4 regions of the Mesorhizobium sp. ES1-3 genome follow, and region 4 is predicted to be linked to each of the others. Evidence: riboswitches for the same ligand, from Rfam matches in the RefSeq annotation. Region 4 holds a riboswitch; each other region holds the start of a gene.
What was found. Region 4 has a riboswitch for cobalamin ahead of bluB (5,6-dimethylbenzimidazole synthase). Riboswitches for the same ligand answer to the same signal wherever they lie in the genome.

Region 1: it holds a riboswitch for cobalamin, as region 4 does, so the genes downstream of both, LB536_RS28800 (DUF1636 family protein) here and bluB (5,6-dimethylbenzimidazole synthase) in region 4, are expected to answer to the same signal.
Region 2: it holds a riboswitch for cobalamin, as region 4 does, so the genes downstream of both, LB536_RS05730 (DUF1636 family protein) here and bluB (5,6-dimethylbenzimidazole synthase) in region 4, are expected to answer to the same signal.
Region 3: it holds a riboswitch for cobalamin, as region 4 does, so the genes downstream of both, LB536_RS08055 (aromatic ring-hydroxylating oxygenase subunit alpha) here and bluB (5,6-dimethylbenzimidazole synthase) in region 4, are expected to answer to the same signal.

Annotation. Positions count from the first base shown of each region.
Region 1 covers NZ_JAIUGW010000033.1:31,914-37,574, forward strand. Annotated here, with positions in the region: gene LB536_RS28775 (NADH-quinone oxidoreductase subunit D) at 1-131, opposite strand, end outside; gene LB536_RS28780 (NADH-quinone oxidoreductase subunit C) at 141-746, opposite strand; gene LB536_RS28785 (NuoB/complex I 20 kDa subunit family protein) at 751-1,332, opposite strand; gene LB536_RS28790 (NADH-quinone oxidoreductase subunit A) at 1,323-1,688, opposite strand; gene LB536_RS28795 (winged helix-turn-helix domain-containing protein) at 2,019-3,218, shown strand; cobalamin riboswitch at 3,248-3,455, shown strand; gene LB536_RS28800 (DUF1636 family protein) at 3,493-3,921, shown strand; gene cobW (cobalamin biosynthesis protein CobW) at 3,923-4,960, shown strand; gene LB536_RS28810 (cobaltochelatase subunit CobN) at 4,980-5,661, shown strand, end outside.
Region 2 covers NZ_JAIUGW010000003.1:105,153-110,813, reverse strand. Annotated here, with positions in the region: gene LB536_RS05740 (helix-turn-helix domain-containing GNAT family N-acetyltransferase) at 110-1,045, shown strand; partial or broken gene LB536_RS05735 (GyrI-like domain-containing protein) at 1,053-1,202, opposite strand; cobalamin riboswitch at 1,323-1,529, shown strand; gene LB536_RS05730 (DUF1636 family protein) at 1,619-2,032, shown strand; gene LB536_RS05725 (ABC transporter ATP-binding protein) at 2,029-2,817, shown strand; gene LB536_RS05720 (ABC transporter substrate-binding protein) at 2,863-3,810, shown strand; gene LB536_RS05715 (FecCD family ABC transporter permease) at 3,810-4,859, shown strand; gene LB536_RS05710 (MarR family winged helix-turn-helix transcriptional regulator) at 5,005-5,484, shown strand; gene LB536_RS05705 (HlyD family secretion protein) at 5,481-5,661, shown strand, end outside.
Region 3 covers NZ_JAIUGW010000004.1:166,927-172,587, forward strand. Annotated here, with positions in the region: gene LB536_RS08040 (DUF680 domain-containing protein) at 1-241, opposite strand, end outside; gene LB536_RS08045 (DUF680 domain-containing protein) at 308-514, opposite strand; gene LB536_RS08050 (DUF680 domain-containing protein) at 587-790, opposite strand; cobalamin riboswitch at 1,284-1,486, shown strand; gene LB536_RS08055 (aromatic ring-hydroxylating oxygenase subunit alpha) at 1,601-2,848, shown strand; gene LB536_RS08060 (hybrid-cluster NAD(P)-dependent oxidoreductase) at 2,869-3,969, shown strand; gene LB536_RS08065 (hypothetical protein) at 4,499-5,661, shown strand, end outside.
Region 4 covers NZ_JAIUGW010000031.1:51,765-57,425, reverse strand. Annotated here, with positions in the region: gene ribB (3,4-dihydroxy-2-butanone-4-phosphate synthase) at 1-393, shown strand, start outside; gene LB536_RS28215 (MFS transporter) at 413-1,633, opposite strand; gene LB536_RS28210 (TetR/AcrR family transcriptional regulator) at 1,753-2,361, shown strand; gene LB536_RS28205 (hypothetical protein) at 2,451-3,434, shown strand; partial or broken gene bluB (5,6-dimethylbenzimidazole synthase) at 3,602-4,108, opposite strand; cobalamin riboswitch at 4,280-4,459, opposite strand; gene LB536_RS28195 (histone deacetylase family protein) at 4,582-5,508, shown strand; gene LB536_RS28190 (exodeoxyribonuclease VII small subunit) at 5,512-5,661, shown strand, end outside.

The sequences.
Region 1 (5,661 bases), on a different contig from region 4:
AGGCCGATATGCGGATCGACGCGGTCGACGACTTCGCCGTCGAGCTCCAGAACAAGGCGCAAAACGCCATGCGCGGCAGGATGCTGCGGGCCGAAATTGATGTTGAAGTTGCGGACGGAGGTTTCAGCCATTCTGGCGCCTCAATTCGTCTTGGCTTTTTCGTCCCCGGGGAGAACGTAGTCGGTTCCCTCCCACGGGCTCAAAAAGTCAAAGTTCCTGAATTCCTGCTTCAGTTCCACAGGCTCGTAGATGACGCGCTTGGCCTCGTCGTCGTAGCGCACTTCGACGAACCCGGTCAGCGGGAAATCCTTGCGCAGCGGATGGCCTTCGAAACCGTAGTCGGTCAGCAGGCGGCGCAGATCGGGGTGGCCCGAAAACAGCACGCCATAGAGATCGTAGGTCTCGCGCTCGAACCAGTCGGCGCCGGGATAGATGCCGGTGATCGACGGCACCATCGTCTCCTCGTCGGCCTGCACCTTGACGCGGATGCGCACATTCTGTTTCGGCGACAACAGGTGATAGACGACGTCGAAGCGCTTGGCCCGCGACGGATAGTCGGCGCCGCAGACATCGATGATCGATATGAACTGGCAGCGCGCATCGTCGCGCAGGAAAGTCATCACTTCGACCAGATCGCCCGGCTCGACCTGGACGGTGAGCTCGCCATAGGCGAGCACCGCATCGCCGAAGCGGCCAGGCAGCTTCTCGCCGAGATAGGTCGACAGTTCGCTAAGGGATGCGGCCATTGATTTACCGTTCGATCGTGCCGGTGCGGCGGATCTTCTTCTGCAGGAGAAGAATGCCGTAGAGCAGGGCTTCGGCGCTCGGCGGGCAGCCGGGCACATAGATGTCGACGGGCACGACGCGGTCGCAGCCACGCACCACCGAATAGGAATAATGATAATAGCCGCCGCCATTGGCGCAGGAGCCCATCGAGATGACGTAGCGCGGCTCCGGCATCTGGTCGTAGACCTTGCGCAGCGCCGGCGCCATCTTGTTGGTTAGCGTGCCGGCCACGATCATGATGTCGGACTGGCGCGGAGACGCGCGCGGCGCGACGCCGAACCGCTCCGAATCGTAGCGCGGCATCGAGGTGTGGATCATCTCGACCGCGCAGCACGCCAGGCCGAAGGTCATGAACATCAGCGAGCCGCTGCGCGCCCAGGTGATCAGCGCCTCGGTCGAGGTGACCAGAAAACCCTTGTCGGCAAGCTCGTTGTTGATTTCGAGGAAGAAGGGATCGTCCTGCCCCACCGGCTTGCCGGTATTGGGATCGATGATACCCTTGGGCTTCGGCGCGACGAGGGTGCCTGAACTGTCGTTCAATCCCATTCCAGCGCTCCTTTTTTCCATTCATAGGCAAAGCCGATTGTCAGCACTGCCAAAAACACCATCATCGACCAGAAACCGAGCATGCCGATCTTCGAGAAGGACACCGCCCAGGGAAACAGGAAGGCTACTTCGAGATCGAAGATGATGAACAGGATCGACACCAGGTAGAAACGGATGTCGAACTTCATGCGGGCGTCGTCGAACGAGTTGAATCCGCATTCATAGGCGGACAGCTTCTCGGGATCCGGGTTGCGGTAGGCTACCAGGAACGGCGCCGCGAGCAGCGCCAGGCCGACCACCAGCGCCACGCCGATAAACAGGACGATGGGCAGGTACGAACTGAGGAGTGCGTTCATGCAGCGGCTTTCCGTTGGCGCCAATCCACGTTGATTACAGCACCGGACCTTATTGCGGAAGCGTGACAGATTAACCGCTGAACCGTTTTAAGGAGCCTATGCTGCAACGCGGCGAGGGTTAGCGCAGCACTTCCAGCGAAGCAAGTCAAACCTTGTTCAAAACACCGAGCTGGACGGCAATCCGGGAGAAACTGGTCCCATACGCTCCTGTTTGATTTCCTTCGTCTTTTACTCCACTTTTCTCTCCTGACAAGGTTGCCGCCAAAACCCTGCTAGCATGGACAGGAATCACCCCGCAACGCCAGACAGGTCCACCAGAGACGCATCCGCATGAAGGAAAAGATCTCGCTTGCCGCCGCCCGGCGCATCGCGCTCGCCGCTCAGGGATTTCTCGATCCCCGCCCCGCCGGCACGCCCGACCGCCGCCACTTCGCCCGCGTTCTGTCTCGCACCGGCCTGCTGCAGATCGATTCCGTCAGTGCGGTGGTTCGCGCCCATTACATGCCCCTCTATTCGCGTCTTGGCCCCTATCCCCTCGCTTTGCTCGACAATGCCGCCGTGACGCGAAAGCGCACTGTGTTCGAATACTGGGCGCACGAGGCCTCGTTCCTGCCCGTCGAGACCTACCCGCTGATGCGCTGGCGCATGCAGCGCGCCGAGCAAGGCGATGAAATGTATCTGGGGCTGGCCAAATGGGGCCGCGAGCACGCCCCCTATATAGAAGAGATCTACCGCGAGGTCGTGGCACGCGGCCCGATCGCCGCTTCCGCGCTGGAAGGCCAGAAAGGCTCCGGCGGCTGGTGGGGCTGGAGCCACGCCAAGCACGCCTTCGAATGGCTGTTCTGGGCCGGGCGCATCACCACCGCGCACCGGCGCGGCTTCGAGCGCTTCTACGACCTGCCGGAGCGCGTGCTGCCGCAGGCGATCCTCGACCTGCCGGTACCGACCGCCGAGGATGCACATCGCGAATTGCTGCGCATCTCCGCCCGCGCCCATGGCGTGGCGACATCGGGCGACCTGCGCGATTATTTTCGACTCTCCCCCGCCGACATGAAAGGCCGCCTGGAGGAACTGGTCGAGACCGGCGAGTTGCTGCCGGTCCGTGTCGAGGGCTGGGACAAGCCGGCTTACCTTCATAGGGACGCGCGCTTGCCACGCAAGATCGAGGCCCGCGCCCTGCTGGCGCCGTTCGATCCGGTCGTCTTCGAGCGCTCGCGCAGCGAGCGGCTGTTCGATTTCCGCTACCGCATCGAGATCTACACCCCGGCCGACAAGCGCCAATATGGCTACTATGTCCTGCCCTTCCTGCTCGGCGACAGGATCGTGGCGCGCGTCGACCTCAAGGCCGACCGGCCGGCAAGTGTCCTGCGTGTCCATGCCGCCTACGCCGAGCCCGGCGCACCGCCCGAAACCGCCGCTCAGCTCTCCGAGGAATTGAAGCAGATGCAGGGCTGGCTTGGCCTCGAACGCATCGAAGTGACGCCCGCCGGCGACCTGGGCCCGGCGCTGTCCGACATCGCGGTGTCGTAAGCTCGCGTTGACACCACTGCCCGCAAGAGCCTAAATCCAATCCAGACGGTCTCCTCTCGGCAAAGGGAGGAGCCAAGAGGGAATGCGGTGCGGGATTGAAAATCCCAAATCCGCGGCTGTCCCCGCAACTGTGAGCGAAGAGCCAAGGCCGAAAGCCACTGGGATTGTCCCGGGAAGGCGGCTACCCAAGGCGATGACCCGCGAGCCAGGAGACCTGCCGTCTGGAATGCAAGTATCCGATCGCCCGGCGGGTTTTCCGGGCAAGGAGCCTGATTTGGATCGCGACAGCAGTTTTTCGGCTGAAACAACGGACATTTCGTCCGGCGGGGATGAAGACCTGGCCGGCATCACTGTCATCGTCTGCGCCTCCTGTCGCGACGAGACCGGCTCCGATGCTCATCCCCGGGCCGGCGAACTCTTGGCTGAAGATACGCGCCAAGCCGCCTCGGGCGACAACATCCGCATCCGCACCGTCGAATGCCTCGGCAATTGCAAGCGCCGGCTGAGCGCCGCGATCCTGCGCGACGGATGCTGGAGCTATGTGTTTGGCGATCTGACCCCGACCAGCGGCGCCGATCTCGTCACCGGCGCGAAACTCTTCGCCACATCCAGCGACGGCCTCATTCCCTGGCGGGGCCGGCCCGATAGCCTCAAACGCGGCCTCGTTGCCCGCATCCCTCCCCTCGACATACTGAAAGACTGATATGACCGCATCCGTTTCCCGCGTTCCCTGCACCGTCGTCACCGGCTTCCTCGGCGCCGGCAAGACGACCCTTGTCCGCCATCTCCTGGAAAACGCTGGCGGTAAGCGTATCGCGATCATCGTCAACGAGTTCGGCGACATCGGCATCGACGGCGAAATCCTCAAGGGCTGCGGCATCGATACCTGCCCCGAGGAAAACATCGTCGAGCTGGCCAATGGCTGCATCTGCTGCACCGTCGCCGACGATTTCGTGCCGGCGCTCGACCAGATCCTGTCCCTGACGCCGAAGGTCGACCATATCCTGATCGAAACCTCGGGCCTCGCTCTGCCCAAGCCGCTGGTCCAGGCTTTCCAGTGGCCGACAGTGAAGAGCCGGGTGACCGTCGATGGCGTCATCGCCGTGGTCGACGGTCCCGCACTTGCCGAAGGCCGGGTTGCCAACGACATGGAAGCCCTGCAGGCACAGCGCGCCGGGGATGAAAGCCTCGACCATGATGATCCGGTCGAGGAGGTGTTCGAGGATCAGATCGCCTGCGCCGATCTGATCATCCTGTCGAAGAGCGACCTGATGGACGCCGACGGCTCGGCCCGCGCCAACAGCATCATCGGCGAACACTCAGCCCGCGCCGTGAAGATCGTGCCGACGTCTCATGGCAAGGTCGATCCCTCGGTGCTGCTCGGCCTCGGTCTCGCCGTCGAGGACGATATCGAGAACCGCAAATCCCATCATGACGGCGCGTTCGACCACGAGCATGACGACTTCGACACGTTCATCGTCGACATTCCCTCGATCGCCAATCCCGACGAGCTGGCAAAGCGCGTCGCCGCGGCCGCCGAACAGGAAAACGTGCTGCGGGTGAAAGGCTTCGTCGAAGTCGGCGGCAAACCGATGCGGCTCCTGCTGCAGGCCGTCGGCCCGCGCGTCAATCATTACTATGACCGCGCCTGGAGCGCCGAGGACGACCGCCGTTCGCGCCTGGTCGTCATCGGCCTCAAGGGGCTGAACCGTCCGGCGATCGAACGTATCCTCGCCGGCTGATTTTCAGGCACAGGCCGCGATGCACATCCTCACCACGACCTCCGCCTCGCTCGACGATCTCGCCGAGCCTGTCGATCTCAGGCAGGCGCCGGCGGATATCGTGGCCCTGTCGTTCACCGACAGCGACCTCGCCGGACTGGCGGCGGCATGGAAGGCCGACGCCGATCGCCTGCCCTCGATGCGGCTGGCGGCACTGCGCGACCTGCGCCATCCCATGTCGGTCGACCTCTGGGTTGACAGCGTCGCCCGCCACGCCAAGGTCGTCCTGGTGCGTATCCTCGGCGGTTACGACTGGTGGCGCTATGGCTGCGACCAACTGGCGGCAATTGCCCGCGAACGCGGCATAAGACTGGCGCTGCTTCCCGGTGAAAGCCATGACGAGGATTTCAGGCTGATCGAAGCCTCGACGCTGCCCCGCGCCGAACTCGACGGCCTGCTCGGCTATTTCCGCGAGGGCGGCCCGGCCAATATGAACGCGCTGGTGCACAGGCTGGCGGGCCTGGCCGGACAGGATACATCCGTCGCCAGTCCGGTCAGCGTGCCGAAGGCCGGTTACTATCAGTTTGGAATGGGGGTCGCAGAGAAGCCGGACCTTTCAAATGTCAGCGCCCCTATCATCCCGATTCTCTTCTACCGATCGATGCTGCTCGCGGCCGATGTCGCCCCGATCGATGCGCTGGCCGAGGCTTTGCGCTCCCAGG
Region 2 (5,661 bases), on a different contig from region 4:
GCTCCCTGCTCCGCACAAGAATGACGAAGTTGTGAGGCGCCTCGTTGCAACGATTTTATTGACTCAGTCAACTAAATGACTGATCCTGTCCAGGACAGGAGGAACCCCCATGACGATCCACGACCACCCCGGCAAGGAACGCATCGACGCGGTGCGCTCCTTCAACCGGTTCTACACCCGCCAGATCGGTGTGCTCGACGAAGGCTGGCTGAAAAGCACCTTTTCGCTTACCGAGGCGCGGGTGCTCTATGAGCTTGCCCATCGCGACGGGCTCGTCGCCAGCGACCTGGTGCGCGATCTCGGCCTTGACCCCGGCTATGTCAGCCGTTTGCTCAAAAAATTCGAGGAGCGCGGTCTGGTCGAGCGCGAAGCCACCGAGGCGGACGCGCGCCGCGCCTCGATCGCGCTGACGCCAGCGGGTAGGGAAGCCTTCGCGCCGCTCAACCAGGATTCGCACGACCAGGTGCGCGCGCTACTCGATCGCCTGGCGCCCGTCGATCAGGATCGGCTGGTCAAGGCCATGCGCATCGTCCAGGACCTGCTCGGCGACAGACCCGAACCCAAGGTGCCTTACATCCTGCGGCCGCTGCAGGTTGGCGACATCGGCTGGGTCACGCGCCGCCAGGGCATGCTCTACGCCCAGGACTATGGTTGGGACGAAACCTACGAGGCACTGGTGGCTGAGATCCTCGGCGAGTTCGTCAAGAATTTCGATCCGAAATGGGAGCGCGGCTGGATCGCCGAGCGGGAAGGTGAGGTCGTCGGCTCGGTCTTCGTCGTGCGCAAGTCGGATCAGGTGGCCAAGCTGCGGCTGCTCTATGTCGAACCTTCGGCGCGCGGCCTCGGCATCGGCAAGCGCCTGGTCGAGGAATGCATCGGCTTCGCCCGCGCCAGGGGCTACAAGACGCTGACCCTATGGACCAACGACATTCTGACCGCGGCCCGGCACATCTACCAGGCGGCCGGTTTCAAGCTGATCGAGGAAGAGCCTCACCATTCCTTCGGCAAGGATCTGGTCGGACAGAACTGGGATCTGGAGCTGTAGCGGCGCGTCATGCCTTGACCGGCACCCAGATCTCCAGCCCGCCATTACCGGTGCGGCCATCGAATTCGGGCCCATAGCGCTCGAATTCCGGCGCGTCGGCGATTTCATGGCCGGAGGCGGGCAGCCAGCCGTTCCAGATCGTGTTGATCGTACGCCGATGAAAAAACGGCAACGGCTGTCAGGCGGTCGGACGCAAAGTCGACGACAGGCTTGCTCTCAGGTCCGTTCTGTTATAACAAAACGAAGCAATCGCCTTGCCTCGCCGTCGCGCGCGGCCTAGGCTGCGACTCGTGATGGTCCCCGAGCCGAAAGGCGAGGGGTGAAAAGGGAACGCGGTGAGACCCCATGGGGTCGAGGCCGCGGCTGCCCCCGCAACTGTAAGCGGTGAGCAAGATCCGGAACGCCACTGGCCGGCAAGGCTGGGAAGGCAGGATTGCGCAGAGACCCGTGAGCCAGGAGACCTGCCATCACTGAGTTGACCGGACGGGGTGTGCCGGGAGGAAACGTGGACATCGGTCTTGTCGGCCGGTCGACCAACATCCTTCCGTCGCCAGTTTTGAAAGTGACGGGAAGTTGGACGGCGCAATCGATCGTATTCACCCCGGCTCCATGCACCAGATCATCGTGTGCACCCTTTGCCGCGACGTGCCGACCGGCGCCAGGTCGGGCGAAGGTTTGTGCGCCGAGTTGCGCTCCCGCCTCTCGGCCCAGCCTGACGTGGCGCATGGTTTCACGGTCGAGGGCGTGGCTTGCATGGCGGGTTGCGCGCGTCCCCTTGCAGTGGCTTTCCAGGCGCCAGGCAAGGCCGCCTATCTCTTCGGGTCGATCGACGCGCAGGTCGACGCCGCCGATCTCGTGCGGTTTGCCAGGCTCTACGCTTCGCTTCCCGACGGCTGGTGCAATTCCGGACAACGTCCGCCGCGCCTGGCCGGCAAGACGCTGGCCCGCATCCCGGCACCGGGCAAACCGGCGGATGGCAACCAATGACAACGCCGCTTCTCGATGCGCGCGACCTGGGCGCGATGGCGAATGGCCGGCATCTGGTCCATGCCGTCAGCCTGTCGGTGACGTCAGGCGACCGCCTCGCCATCATTGGTCCCAACGGCGCCGGCAAGACCACGCTGCTGCGCATGTTGTCGGGCATGCTCCGGCCGAGCCTCGGCGAGGTGAAGCTCGGCGGGCGGCGCCTGGATGGGATTTCGCCCGCCGAACGGGCCCTGCATATCGCCGTCGTGGGCCAGGCCGACCAGCCGGACCCACGGCTGGCGGTGATCGATTATGTCGAGCTTGGCCGCGTCCCGCATGCCGGCCTGAGGCGCCGCGGCGAGGAACGCGACATCGTCGTGGACGCGCTGCGCCGGACCGGCCTGTTGCCGCTGCTCGGCCGGACCATCGGCTCGCTGTCTGGTGGCGAACGCCAGCGCGCCCAGCTTGCACGTGCCATCGCGCAGGAGCCCAAAATCCTATTCCTCGACGAGCCGACCAACCACCTCGACCCGCGCGCCCGCGCGCAACTGCTCGAACTGGTGGCCGGCTTCGGCATGACGGTGATCGCGGTGCTGCACGATCTGACGCTGGTGGCACCCTTCGCCACCAGGGTCGCGGTGATGAACGAGGCCCGGCTGCAGGCGCTGGCGCCGCCGCACGAGGCGCTGACGCAGCAGCTGATCCGCGAGATTTTCGGCGTCGACGTGTTGCGCCTGCGCCATCCCACCGAGGACCGCGAACTGACGGTGTTCGACCTTCCGAACCGCGCCGCACCGCCGTCCTGATCAAATCCATCCTTGTCCGACACGTTCAACCAAGGAGCAAAGTCCGTGAAACGCCTCGCCTTGTCCCTCGTCGTCTCGCTGCTGGCCTCGACGGCCTTTGCCTTCCCCGTCACCGTCGACAGCTGCGGCAAGCCGCTGACCTTCGACGCGCCGCCGAAGCGCGCCGTCATCCATGATCTCAACATGGCCGAGATGGCCTTCGCGCTGAAGCTGCAGCCATCTATCGTCGGCCTGACCGGTATCACCGGATGGTACAAGGTCGCCCCCGAATTCAAGGCTGAGCAGGGCTCCATTCCCGAACTGGCGCCGAAATATCCGACGCTGGAGAATCTCATCGCCGTCGAGCCCGACTTCTTCTTCGCCGGCTGGTACTACGGCATGAAGCCCGGCGGCGAGGTGACCCCCGACACGCTCGCACCGCACGGCATCAAGACGCTGGTGCTGACCGAAAGCTGCGTCCATCTCGACAAGAGCCGCCCGGCCGCCTCCATGGACCTGCTCTATGGCGACGTCGAAAAGCTGGGCAAGGTCTTCGGCAAGGAGGCGGAAGCGGAAAAGCTTGTCGCCGGCTGGAAGGCGCAACTCGCCGATATCATCGCCAAGGTCGGCAGCGCCAAGGGAACACGCGTGTTCCTGTACGATTCCGGCGAGGACAAGCCGTTTACCGCGGGAAAGTTCGCCATCCCCAGCGCCATGATATCGGCAGCCGGCGGCGACAACATCATGGCCGACATGGATACTAGCTGGGGCAACACGGATTGGGAAACGGTGGCGGCGCGCAATCCGCAATTCCTCATCCTGCTCGATTATCAGGACGGCGGCGGTTACAGGAAACTGCTCGATTTCCTGAAGGCGCACCCGGCGATGAAGGAGACGGACGCGGTCAGGAACGAGCGCTTCGTGGCGCTTCGCTATGCCGAACTGACGCCAGGACCGGCGAACATCGAAGCCATCGGCAAGATCGCCAGGGCGATGCATCCGGAAGCGTTCTGATGGGTCTTGCCCGAGAGCACAAATCCGGCGCGCTTTCAGGGCACAAGGCCTTCACGCTGGCCATGACGGCGGGCGCGGTGGCGCTCGTCGCTCTCGCGCTGCTGTCGATCGCTTACGGCTCGACGCTGATACCTCTAACCGATGTCGTCGCCGCACTTGGCCGTGCCATCGGGCTGGATGAGCCCGGGATATCGGGCCCGGTCGGCAAGATCGTCGTCGACTTGCGGCTGCCGCGCACGATCCTGGCGATCTGTGTCGGCGGCGGGCTGGGTATCGTCGGCGCGCTTTTGCAGACGGTGACCCGCAACGACCTTGCCGACCCTTTCCTGTTCGGCCTGTCGTCGGGGGCCGCTGCCGGCGCGGTTTCCGTCATCACCGTCTTTGGTGACAGCTTCGGCATCTGGACCTTGCCTGTGGCTGCGTTCACCGGCGGCATACTCGCCGCCTCCATCGTGCTTTTGCTGGTGGCGCGGGTGAGGGGGCAAGGTCCCGAACGGCTGATCCTCGCCGGCCTTGCCGTCTCTTTCATGTTCACGGCCTTGACCAACTATCTGGTTTTTGCCGGCGACCAGCGCGCGGCCCATTCGGTGCTGTTCTGGACCATGGGCGGGCTCGGGCTGGCGCGCTGGGACAATGTGTGGCTGGGCGCGGTCGGCGCTGGCACGATCGCGGCTTACGGACTGTGGAACCACCGCAAGCTGGACGCTTTCCTGGCCGGCGAAAGCGCCGCCGAAAGTCTCGGCGTGCCGGTGGCCCGCATGCGCAGGACGACATTTCTCGTGGCGGCTTTCTCGACGGCAATCCTCGTCTCGGTCGCCGGCGTCATCGGCTTTGTCGGATTGATGATCCCGCATCTGTCGCGGCCACTGGCCGGTCCCTTGCATCTGCGCCTGATCGCAAGTTGCGCGGTTTTCGGGGCGATGCTCCTGCTGGCAAGCGATCTTCTGGCCCGGACCTTGCTGCCGCCGCAGGAACTGCCGATCGGCATCATCACCAGCTCGCTCGGCGCGTTCTTCGTCGTCACCATGGTTGTTCGAAACCGCCTTTGAAGACGGCGTCCGCGCGTTTCGCATGAGAGGGGCGTTCACCTGTCGCTAACCAGGATCGCGTTGCAGACCTGCCATGCGCATTTTTCCGGCTTTCGTGGCGATGTGGTATCTTGATTAGTAAGCACGCTTATTATATGTATCGCTCATGGTTTCAGATGGCATCGACAGACTGGGATTTTTGATCCACGACGTGCAGCGCCTGATGCGCAAGCGCTTCGAGGCGCGCGCCAGTGGGCTCGGCCTGTCCTCGGCGCAGTGGCGGCTTCTGGTCCGCGTTGCCAAGGAGGCGGGCGTTGCACAGGCGCGGCTCGCCGAACTGCTCGAAATCGAGCCGATCAGCGTCTCACGCCTGGTCGACCGGATGGAGGAGGGCGGCTGGATCGAACGCCGCTCCGACGCGGCCGACCGGCGCGTGCGGATGATCTTCCCAACCGAGAAGGCGAATGCGGCCTATGCGGACGTCAAGAGCCTTGCTGGCGAGGTCTATGAGGAATCGCTCAGCGGCGTTTCGCCGGAAGACCGGCGCGTCCTGATCCGGGCGCTGGATGTAATGGTACAGAATCTGACGGACAGCGAAGCTTCGTCGCTTGAAAAGATCAAGAGTTCGGAAGGTGCGGCAGCATGAACGCGGTAGCCAAGGTTGAAGAAAACGCTCCCAAGGTGGAGATGGAAGCGCCGGCCCAGCCGGCTGCCGCCCCTGTCGCGGTCACTCCTCCCGTGCAGCCGGTCGCGGCGCCGAAGAAGAAGCGCCGCATCGGCCGCTTCTTCCTGATGTTTGCCTTACCGGCGGCATTGATCATCG
Region 3 (5,661 bases), on a different contig from region 4:
TGCCGAACAGATTGCGATCGGCACCCTGATGCGCCGGCTTCTGCACGTCGCCGGACGAATTGAGCAGCTTGTAGACGGGCGAGTCGCTGTTGCGGATCGAACCCGTATGCGACGTGTCGACATTGACGGTCGACGACGCAGTGGGCTGATTGGCGCCATTGGAGCCATAGTTGTCGCTGCCGGCGAAGGCGTTGCCGGAGAGGGCCAGAACGGCGGCGGCAGCAATGAGGATCTTGTTCATTTTAAGTACTCCTGATTTCTTGAATTCCACGAGCGGCGGGCTAGCCCGCCGCTCGTGGACGGGCCGTTAACGGCCGAAGAGGTTGCGATCGCTGCCCTGCTGGGCAGGCGCCTGCGTGGCCGAAGCCGACTTGCCGATCGACGCTGTGTTCGAGTTGTCGGTCGAAGTGACAGCGGCCTGGTCGGCGCCGCTCGAACCGTAATTGTCACTGCCGGCGAAGGCGCTGCCGGAGAGGGCCAGGACGGCGGCGGCAGCAATGAGGATCTTGTTCATTTTAAGTACTCCTGAATTTGTGGCATCCACCGGCGCGGCAGGGTCGCCCCGCCGCGTGCCGGGGATCGGCAGTTAGTTGTTGCCGAAGCGTTTGTGGTCGGCGCCCGTCACAGGCGCATGAGCAGCCGGCTCCGACTTGCCGGTCGAAGCGGTGTACGAGCTGTCCACGGCTGCTGCGGGCTGATTGGCGCCGTTCGAACCGTAATTGTCGCTACCAGCGAAGGCGCTGCCGGAAATCGCCAGAAGGGCGGCGGCAGTGAGAACAATCTTTTTCATTTTGGGTACTCCAGTATTTTTCCGTCCGTCTAGCGGCGTGTCTTGGGATTAAAATCGCGTCGTTCGGACAGCCCCGATGTGGGAGAGCCCCCCGGCCGTTTCCAATCACGAAGTTGTTCAGCGTGGACCATGACTCCACCACTTGAAATTGTACCAGGGCTTTCCACATCCGCTCTTTTTCTTCGTGATATCAATTGGTTATCTAACTCCAACGCCTCGATCATCAACTGTGTCGGAGGCTCGGCGTTCACACCGTCTTGCACGCACCGTCAACAGAAACGAACCGTTCGGTTCGATTTTAGACTCTGCTAATAGTCACTTTTTGAAACCGTTAACCTTCTCGCCCGCGGCAAAGGGGTCGAAAACGGTGCCGGCGCGTCTGGCGACGGAGGTCGATTCCAACGGCTACGACCCTGTCCCGACGATCCAGCGTGCGTGTCGCGCCGCATGGATGCGATGTCGCTTTCGTGCCGATGTCGCAAAGCCTGCCGTGATTAGATCAGACATCTCAGGTGCCGCTGCGTGACGATGGAGCGGAGAATTGGGAAGCCGGTCAGATTCCGGCGCTGCCCCCGCAACGGTGGTGGAGTTCAAGTCGCAACGGGAGACCACTGGGCGAAGGCCTGGGAAGGTGTCGCGATGGTCCGCAAGGACAACTCCAGAGCCCGGAAACCAGCCCGAGATGGCTAGAACTCGACTGATCGCGGTGGGCGGTCAAGAGGCGGATGGTGTTTGTCCGGCTTTTCGCCGATCTGCGTCCAGTCCTTCCTCAATCACCACCAGTTCAGTCCTTGAAACTGAGGACAGGACATGGACGCGCGCAACGACATGCTGAGGCTCTTGAACAGCCGCAAACAAGGCTTTTCGCTGGAACAGCCCTTTTACACCGACCCGGACTACTTCAAGCTGGACATGGAGCTGATCTGGTATCGCGACTGGCTGTTCATCGGCCATGATTGCGAATTGCCCAAGCCGGGCAGCTTCATCACCGTGCAGATCGGCGATTATCCGGTCGTGCTGGTGCGCGATCAGCAGGGCAAGATCAACGCCTTCCATAATTCCTGCCGCCATCGCGGCAGCCGCGTCTGCAACACCGACAAGGGCATGGCCGCCAAACTGGTCTGTCCCTATCACCAGTGGACCTACGAGCTCGACGGCCGGCTGCTGTTCGCCCGCCAGATGGCCGATGGGTTCGACAAGAGCCAGTTCGGGCTGAAGCCGGTCGCCTGCGAAAGCGTCGCCGGCTATGTCTTCATCTGCCTGGCCAAGGAGCCCGCCGACTTCGCGCCGATGCGGGCGATGATCGAGCCCTATCTGAAGCCGCACCGGCTCAGCGAGGCCAAGATCGCCTTCGAGAGCACGATCATCGAGAAGGGCAACTGGAAGCTGGTCTGGGAAAACAACCGCGAATGCTATCATTGTGCGGGCAATCATCCGGAGCTGTGCAAGACCTTCCCGGAAGCACCGACCGTGACCGGCGTGCAAGGGGCCGACAGCGATCCGGAGATGCTGGCGCACTGGGCGAAATGCGAGGCTGCTGGCCTACCCAGCAAATTCCGCATCGACCCGGCCGGGCAATACCGCGCCACCCGCGCGCCGCTGCTGCGCGATGCCCAGAGCTACACGATGACCGGCAATCGGGCGGTGAAGAAGAACCTGTCCGACAGCGTTTCGGCCGACCGGATCGGCACGCTGATGCACTATCACTACCCGACAACCTGGAATCATATCCTCATCGACCATGCCGTCACCTTCCGCGTGCTGCCGGTCAGCGCCACGGAGACGGCGGTGACGACCAAATGGCTGGTACACAAGGATGCGGTCGAGGGCGTCGACTACGATCTCGCCGAACTCACCCATGTCTGGACCGAAACCAACGACCAGGATCGCCGCATCGTCGAAGAGAACGCCTTCGGTATCCTATCGCCCGCTTACGAGCCCGGCCCCTATTCCGAGCTGCATGAGGGCGGTGTGATCCAGTTCGTCGACTGGTATGCCCGCTTCATCGGACCGCGCCTTGCCGAAGGTGGCCGGCCCGCGCTGCGCAGCGTCGCATGAGAGGCTGAGGGATGAATGCGATGACCGACCTTGGCCTTTATCGTCATCTCGACCAGATGGCGCCCTGGAACGACAGGCTGCAGGTGCTGGAAGTGATCGGCGTCAGCGACGAGGCGCCGGACGTGAAGACCTTCACCTTCCGGTCCGACAACCAGACCTGGTTCCGCTACAAGCCAGGCCAGTTCGTGACGCTGGAACTGCCGACGCCGGACGGACCGCTGATGCGTACCTATACGCTGTCGTCCTCGCCGTCGCGGCCGTTCTCGATCGCGGTGACGGTGAAGGCGCAGGCGGGCAGCGTCGGCACACGCTGGATGTTCGATCACCTGGCGCCGGGCTCGCACGTCAAGGCCTATGGACCAGGCGGCGACTTTTCACTGCACAGCCATCCGGCGGCAAAGTATCTGTTCGTCTCGGCCGGTTCCGGCGTGACGCCGATGATGTCGATGCTGCGCTGGCTGAACGACTGCGCGCCATGGACCGATGTCGGCTTCGTCAACTGCGCGCGGCGCCCGGAAGAGATCATCTTTCGCAAGGAGCTCGAGCTGCTCGGTGGCCATATGCCGGGCCTGTCGCTCGGCTTCATGATCGAGGAGCGGTCGAGCCGCGAGGGCTGGTACGGCCATATGGGCCGCATCGACGCCATCCGGCTGCCGCTCCTGGCACCCGATTTCCGCGAACGCGAAATCTTCTGCTGCGGCCCAGATCCCTTCATGCGCGCCGTGCGCGGCATGCTGGAAGCCGCCGGCTTCGACATGACAAAGTACCATCAGGAGAGCTTTGCCGCACCGACCGTGGAGGAAATCCCGGCGCCGTTCGCGGCGCCGGCGCAGGACGGTGTGGCTATCCCCGTCGAAGCCGCGACGCCGATCCGATTCGCGCTTTCGGATGTCGACGCCGAATGCGTCGCCGGCCAGACCGTGCTGCAGACGGCGCGTGCCTCGGGCGTGCGGATACCGGCGGCCTGCGAATTCGGCCTGTGCGGAACCTGCAAGGTGAAGAAAGTCTCCGGCAGCGTCGAGATGAGCCACAATGGCGGCATCCTCGATCATGAGGTCGACGATGGCTTCATCCTGGCCTGTTGTTCCAGGCCATTGTCGGCGCTGGAAATCGAGGCTTGATACCGAACTGATCGCAGAAATGGTCGGCACCTTGCCGGCACAGCTTGCCTTGCCGGGATATCGTTTTCGAATCCTTCGATGGCGAGGCCGTGGTGCTCAACCTTGCCAATGGCAAATATTTCGGCCGTCGCGGCAGTTCCGCCAATGGGACGATCAGGCGACGGTCGCCGCCTATGGCGCATTGCCTTTCCAGCTTGTCTCGGCGGAATTCTTGCTCATTGGCTGATAACGGGAAGGCGCCACGATGCGCGATTAACAGCCCTTTAGGTAATCCCCGCTAGCTTTCAGGGTCAGTTCCAGCGATTTCGGGGGCAGCGGGTGATCGATGTGAGCACTGCCGTGGGGCGAGTGACCCGGCACCGGTGGCACCTATCTCGATGCTGCTTGATACGCTGGGCGCGACCGCACGATCGGCTTCTGCTTTCGACCACATCGGCTCGGGTTCCTCAATTACAGAGGCAGGCGTAGCTGTGCTCCCAGGATTTCGTCGTTCTGCGTAAAAGTGATGTTTGTTGGAGCGGTCCCGAGCGTGGCAAATGTAAGAAACATCAATACCGCGACTGGCTTTGCGTCTTCGATCGGAAGCTTGTCAGCGGTCTGGCTTGTTGCGACCGTGGTGGTGTTCTCGCTTTTTATGCCATGGGCAGCCGGCGACAATACCGATGTTAGCTGGCTCATTCTTATCTGCGAAAAGGTTCTTGATGGCCAGAAGCTCTATGTCGATATTCTAGAAACCAATCCACCTTTTTCCGTCGCCCTCTATATTGGGCCGGTATGGCTGTCTCAAAGGTTCGGCATTTCGCCGGAATCGGCGATTGAATTCTTTATTTATATGGTTTTTTTCGTTTCAATTGCGCTGTCGGCGGTCGTCATCGAGCGAAGCCGAATTTTCGTCGATGTGAAGACGCAATGGATATATCCCGCGCTAGCGGTTTTGCTTCTCATCATGCCCGGTAATGTTTTCGGCCAGCGCGAGCACATTGGCACGATGTTGTTCATGCCGATGCTGTTCCTGATGATGTGGCGGATTGAACCCCGTGCGGCTGCATCGGTTCCACTTAGCCTTGCCGTGGCGGTCGGCCTAGCGGGAAGTGTGCTGGTTCTGGTCAAACCACATTGGGCAGCTGGCATCGTACTGCCCTATCTCTTTATCGCTTGGCGCAAACGCTCGGCAATGGCGTGCTTGACTGCCGAAAACGTCGTCATCTTCACAGTTTGCGCTGCCTATCTCGTCAGCGTGTATATATGGTTTCCCGAATTTCTTGGCGCCTTCCTACAATTGCTGCTACGCTACTATGTCAGCCTGCGAGCCAACGTAAACATTTTCGCCGCATTGCCGACTTTTACGGTCTTTGTCGTTTTCGCGGTCTTCCAGATGCGTAGATCAGTCTGGCGAGACGACGTTGCGCTGGCGGTGGCGAGTGCCGCTGGCTTCTTCGTCTCCATGCTTTACCTGGGAAAATACTGGCCCAATCACCAGTATCCTTATCAGGCTACGTTGCTGGTCGCGATGCTACTGGCAGTGGCATCGCGATGGAGAATGGCGCTTGGTCTTACAAATACAGAGGCTGCTTCCGAGGTAGCCAGCGTCAGGCTCCACGCCGCAGCCGCGCTGGCTGTGATCGTTGCACTTTCGGTGATGCACCACCAGTCTTACCAGTTGCCTGAGAAAAGCCTGGTCGATGCCATCAA
Region 4 (5,661 bases):
CACGTCGCCATCGTCTTCGGCGATATCCGCGACGGCGAGGAGGTGCCGGTGCGGCTGCATTCGGAGGATGTGGTGACCGACGTGTTCGGTACCAGCCACCGGCTCGATGCCATCATGAAGGCGATGGGCGAGCGCAAGCGCGGCGTCATCGTCTATCTGCGCGAGGGCTCGGTCGGCGTCGCTCACCAGGAGCGTAACCGGCCGGCGCCGGGCGATCGCGAGGACCATGAAGAGGCGCGCCGGCGCGAGAGCGAATGGCGTGAGATCGGCCTTGGTGCGCAGATCCTGAAGGATCTCGGCATTTCCTCGATCAATCTGATCGCCTCGCGCGAGCGCCACTATGTCGGTCTCGAGGGTTTTGGCATTCACATCGCCAAGACCGAGATTATCTGAGCTCGACAAACCCTGGCTGTCATTCGGCCGGGATTGCCGCCTCGCATCCTTCCAGCTCGCATCCGTGGGTGGCGAGGCTGCGCTGGCCGAGCAGCACCGTGACCAGTGCGATAACGCCTGACGCCACCGAGACCCAGAACCCGTTCTGGGCGCCGAACGCATCCACCACCGCGCCGGCGGCGAAAGAGCCCATCGCCATGCCGATGCCGATGCCGGTCATCACCCAGGTTATGCCTTCGGTCAGCATCGTTTCAGGGACATGCCGTTCGATCAGGCCGAAGGCTGTGATGAAGGTCGGCGAGATCGCCACGCCGCTGATGAAGACAGTAAGCGCGAGCACGGGCACGGTGCCGGCGGTAAGCGGCAGCAGCGTGCCGAGCGTGACCAACGCGACCGCGATGGCGAGCTGGCGCTGCAGCGGTGCTTTCAGGTTCAGCGCGCCGACGATGATGCCGAGCACGAAGGACCCCAGCGCATAGACGCCGATGACGAGACTTGCGGCGCCCGGCTGGCCGAATTCCTTGGTGATCGCCACCGTGCTCACCTCCGTCGTCGCGAAAGTCGCGCCGATGAAGATCATGGCGAAGGTGATGATTTGAACCGGCCCCAGGCGGATTGCCGAGCCCGTTGAGCCATGGTCCACCGGCCGCACTTGCGGTTCGGTCGAACGCTGCAGGATGAAAGCTGTCGAGCCCACGGCAAGGAGCAGAGTGCTGACGAGCACGCCCGCTTCCGGGAACAGCGCGGCACTGAGGCCCACCGACAGCGATGCGCCGGCGATATAGACCAGTTCATCCGCCGCCGACTCGAAGGCGAAGGCGGTATTCATCTCGGGCCGGCCCCGGAAAATCTCGGTCCAGCGCGCCCGCACCATGGCCGGCATGCTTGGCATTGCCGCGGCCAGCAGTGCCGACACGAACAGCGTCCATACCGGCCAGTCCTGATTGGCCGATGCGATCAGGGCCGCGAATGCGAGCACGGAGATGATGGTGGTGGGTACGACAACCCGCGTCTGGCCGAGGCGGTCGACCAACCTCGATATTTGCGGCGCCAGGAAAGCATTGGCCAAGGCGAATGTCGCGGAAACCGCACCCGCCAGCCAGTATTCGCCACGCGTCTGCGACAACATCGCGACGATGCCGATCGGCGCCATGGCGATCGGCAGGCGCGCCATGAAGCCGGCGGCGGCAAAGCCCTTGGCTCCGGGAGCGCGAAAAATTTCCGAATAGGGGTTTTGCATGATCCTGTTCCTCGACAAGGGGCGATTCGACGATTACATACGACACGTATGAGTGTTAAATAGACCATACGCCCCGTATGTCAATTGGCATACGGGACGTATGTAGATAAGGCCAGGACATGCATCGACCACGCAAGGAGATGATCGCGGAGACACGCGCCAAGCTGATCGCCGCGGCACGCCAAGCCTTTGGCACCATCGGGTACGCCGAAGCGTCGATGGACGATTTCACCGCGTCGGCCGGACTGACGCGCGGCGCCCTCTATCATCACTTCGGCGACAAGAAGGGACTGCTCGAGGCGGTTATCGCGCAAATCGATGCTGAGATGGCGGCGCGGGTGAACGAGGTCGCGTCGAGGGCGCCGACCCGCTGGCAGCATTTCGTCGACGAATGCACCACCTATATCGAGATGGCGCTCGAGCCGGAAATCCAGCGCATCATGTTCCGGGACGGTCCGGCGGTGCTGGGCGATCCGGCACAATGGTCGAATGCCAATGCCTGCGTCGGTTCAATGACCGATCATCTGACCGCGCTGCAAGAGGAGGGGGTGGTCGTGCCGGGCCTCGATCCGGAGACCGCGGCGCGGCTGATCAATGGGGCGAGCAGTCAGGCCGCGCAGCGGATCGCCAATTCGAACGATCCCGAAGCGACATCGAGGAAGGTGGTGGCCGCGTTCAAGCAATTGCTTGAAGGCCTGCTCGAGAAGCCGGAAGCGCGGCCAAACTGAGCCACCGTGGCCCTCCCGCCGCCGCCTGCAATTGACAATAGCCGGTTTGAGCGCATCCTCCACAGCCATCTCTGAGGGGAGATTCGGGCATGTGGGATTTCGATATCGGCAGGTCGGTGTCCATCATGATGCGGACCTGGCCCTTCATTGTCTTTCGCATGATCGTCTATTTCGGCATCACGCTGGCCTACATCATGGCCACCGGCACGGGCGCCTCCGTCGGCTATGGCGTCGGCCATATCTCCACCGATCCTGATGGACCGTTGTCCTTCGCCATGTGGGGTGGCGTGGTCGGTTTCGGCCTCGTCTCGATCGCCGTCTATTGGATCCGCGAATATATCCTTTACGTCGTCAAGGCGGGTCACATCGCCGTCATGGTTCATCTGATCGACGGCCATGACGTTCCCGACGGCCAGAACCAGATCGCCTACGCAAAAGAGATTGTGACCGAGCGTTTTGCCGAGGCGAACATCCTTTTCGTCGTCGACCAATTAGTCAAGGGCGCCATCCGCGCCATCACCGGCCTGCTCGGCGGCATCGCGGCTTTCCTGCCCATTCCGGGCCTGAGCGGCCTGGTCTCGTTCCTCAACACGGTGATCCGCCTGTCGCTGACCTATGTCGATGAGATCATTCTCGGCTACAACATCCGCATCAATTCGTCCTCGCCCTTCGAGACCGCGCGGCAAGGCGTCGTGCTCTACGCCCAGAATGGCAAGACCATGGTCAAGAACGCGGTCTGGCTGGCGGTCATCATGTGGGGCGTCTCCTTTGTCATCTTCCTGCTGATGCTGGCGCCGGCGGCCGCCATTCTTTACGTCATGCCCGGTCAGCTCGCCGGTTGGGCCTTCGTTCTGGCCATCGTCTTTGCCTGGGCCTTCAAGGCGGCGTTCATCGAGCCGTTCGCCATCGCCTGCCTGATGCAGGTCTATTTCAAGACCATCGAGGGCCAGGTGCCCGATGCCGCCTGGGACGCCCGGCTCGCCGAAGCCTCGTCGAAGTTCCGGGAACTCAAGGACAAGGCGCTCTCCACCTTCGACGGTTCGCACTGGGGTACGGCCGGCGCGACGCGCTGATCGGCGGGGTTTGCCGGCGCAGCGGCGACGGTGTCGAGGCGGGCCACCGTGGATTTGAGCGAGGCCTCACCCTGGCCGCAAAACGTCTCGCTCATGATCAGGTCTGGCAGCGGCAGCCGTCGGCCCCAGCCATGCGTTTCGAGGTCGGGTTTGGGCGCGAACTCGGAAACACGGCCAACGCAGAGATAGGCGATCGGCGTCACGTGGTCGGGGATGGATAGCAGGCTTTTCAGCGCTTGCGTCTCGATGATGCTGACCCAGCCGACGCCAACGCCCTCGGCACGCGCGGCCAGCCAGAAATTCTGCACCGCGCAGACCGTGCTGTAGAGATCCATTTCCGGATTGTGCCAGCGTCCCAGCGGCGAGCCTTTCGAACGCTCGCGGTCGCAGGTGATGCAGATGTTGAGCGCGCTTTCGCAAATGCCTTCGAGCTTGAGCTTGCGGTAGAGCGCCCGCCGGTCCGCCTCGATTGCCGGCAGTTCCTGTTCGCGGGCGGCCAAGAACAGGTCGCGCACCTCCCCCCGTCGCGCGGCATCGCGAATGACGATGAAATTCCAGGGCTGCATGAAGCCGACCGACGGCGCGTGATGGGCGGCAAGCAGCAGCCGCGCCAGCACCTCGTCGTCGATCGTCTCCGATGTAAAATGGCTACGCACGTCGCGCCGCGTGAACATGGCGCGGTAAACCGCGTCGCGCGCAATCTGGTCGAATCCATCGCCCATTGCAGCGGTCATATCTTCCGGCATCGCTTGTCCCCTTGCGATTGCAGCAGTTCAAATTTTCAGAGCGTACTTTGTGCGTCCAAGAGAACGCACGCCGCTCTGATATCATCCGCCTGACCATGCGGATGACGATGCCTGCCAGGCCGGTCTTCTGGCTCGGGATCAACCCACGTCCGGTGCCTTCCCGTCATCGACAGTGGCACTTACCGGCGCAGTCCCCCTCACAGCGTTGGGCACGCCACGGTATCAAACCGTGTTCCCGATTCTCCCGCTTTCGCGGGCACCAGGCAGTAGCGGCAGTCTTACGCCGAATGGCCGGCGACGCCAATGCCCGCAGCGACATGAATGGACGCAGGTTCGATTTTCCCCAGCGATCAGGCCGCAACGCATGGCCATCGCCGCGCCGGGGCACTAGATAGGGGGACATGGCCACTCGTCTCTACACGCACCCGATCTTTTTCGAACACATCACCCCGCCCGGTCACCCCGAGCGGCCCGACCGCCTGCGCGCCATCGAACGCGTGCTCGACGACGAAGCTTTCGCCGCGCTCGACCGCGTCGAGGCACCGCAAGGCGACGAGGCGACCATCCTTTACGCGCATCCCGCCGATTTCGTCGCGCGTGTCCGCGCCGCCATCCCCGACGAAGGCATTGCCCGCATCGATGCCGACACCACCGCCAGCCCGAAGAGCTGGCAGGCCGCGACCACGGCGATCGGCGCCGCCAACGCCGCCGTCGACGACGTCTTTGCGGGCCGCGCCGACAATGTCTTCGTCGCCGCCCGGCCGCCTGGGCACCATGCGGAAAAGACCACGGCCATGGGCTTCTGCTTCTTCAATACGGCGGCAATCGCTGCGCGCTATGCACAGAAGAAGCATGGCGCCGAGCGTGTCGCCGTCGTCGACTGGGACGTGCATCACGGCAACGGCACGCAGGATATTTTCTGGGACGATCCCTCGGTGCTCTATTGCTCGACACACCAGATGCCGCTCTATCCCGGCACCGGCGCGAAGAACGAGACCGGCGCTGGCAATATCGTCAACGCGCCGCTGGCGCCGCGGACCGGCAGCGAGGTGTTTCGCGATGCTTTCCTGTCGCGCGTGCTGCCGGCACTCGACAATTTCGCGCCCGACCTGATCATCATTTCGGCTGGCTTCGACGCGCACCATCGCGACCCGCTGGCGGAAATCAATCTGACCGAGGACGATTTCGACTGGGCGACCGGCCAGCTGATGCAGCGCGCCGCACGCCATGGCGGCAACCGGCTCGTCAGCCTGCTCGAGGGCGGCTACGATCTGCAGGGATTGGCATTTTCGGTCGCCGCCCATGTCGGGCGACTGATGAAAGGATGAATGATGACTGGTGAGATCAACGAAGACGTCAAGGCGATGAGCTTCGAACAGGCACTCGACGCTCTGGAGAAGATCGTCGATGATCTGGAGCGTGGCGACGTGCCGCTCGACCAGTCGATCCGGATCTACGAGCGCGGCGAGGCGCTGAAGATG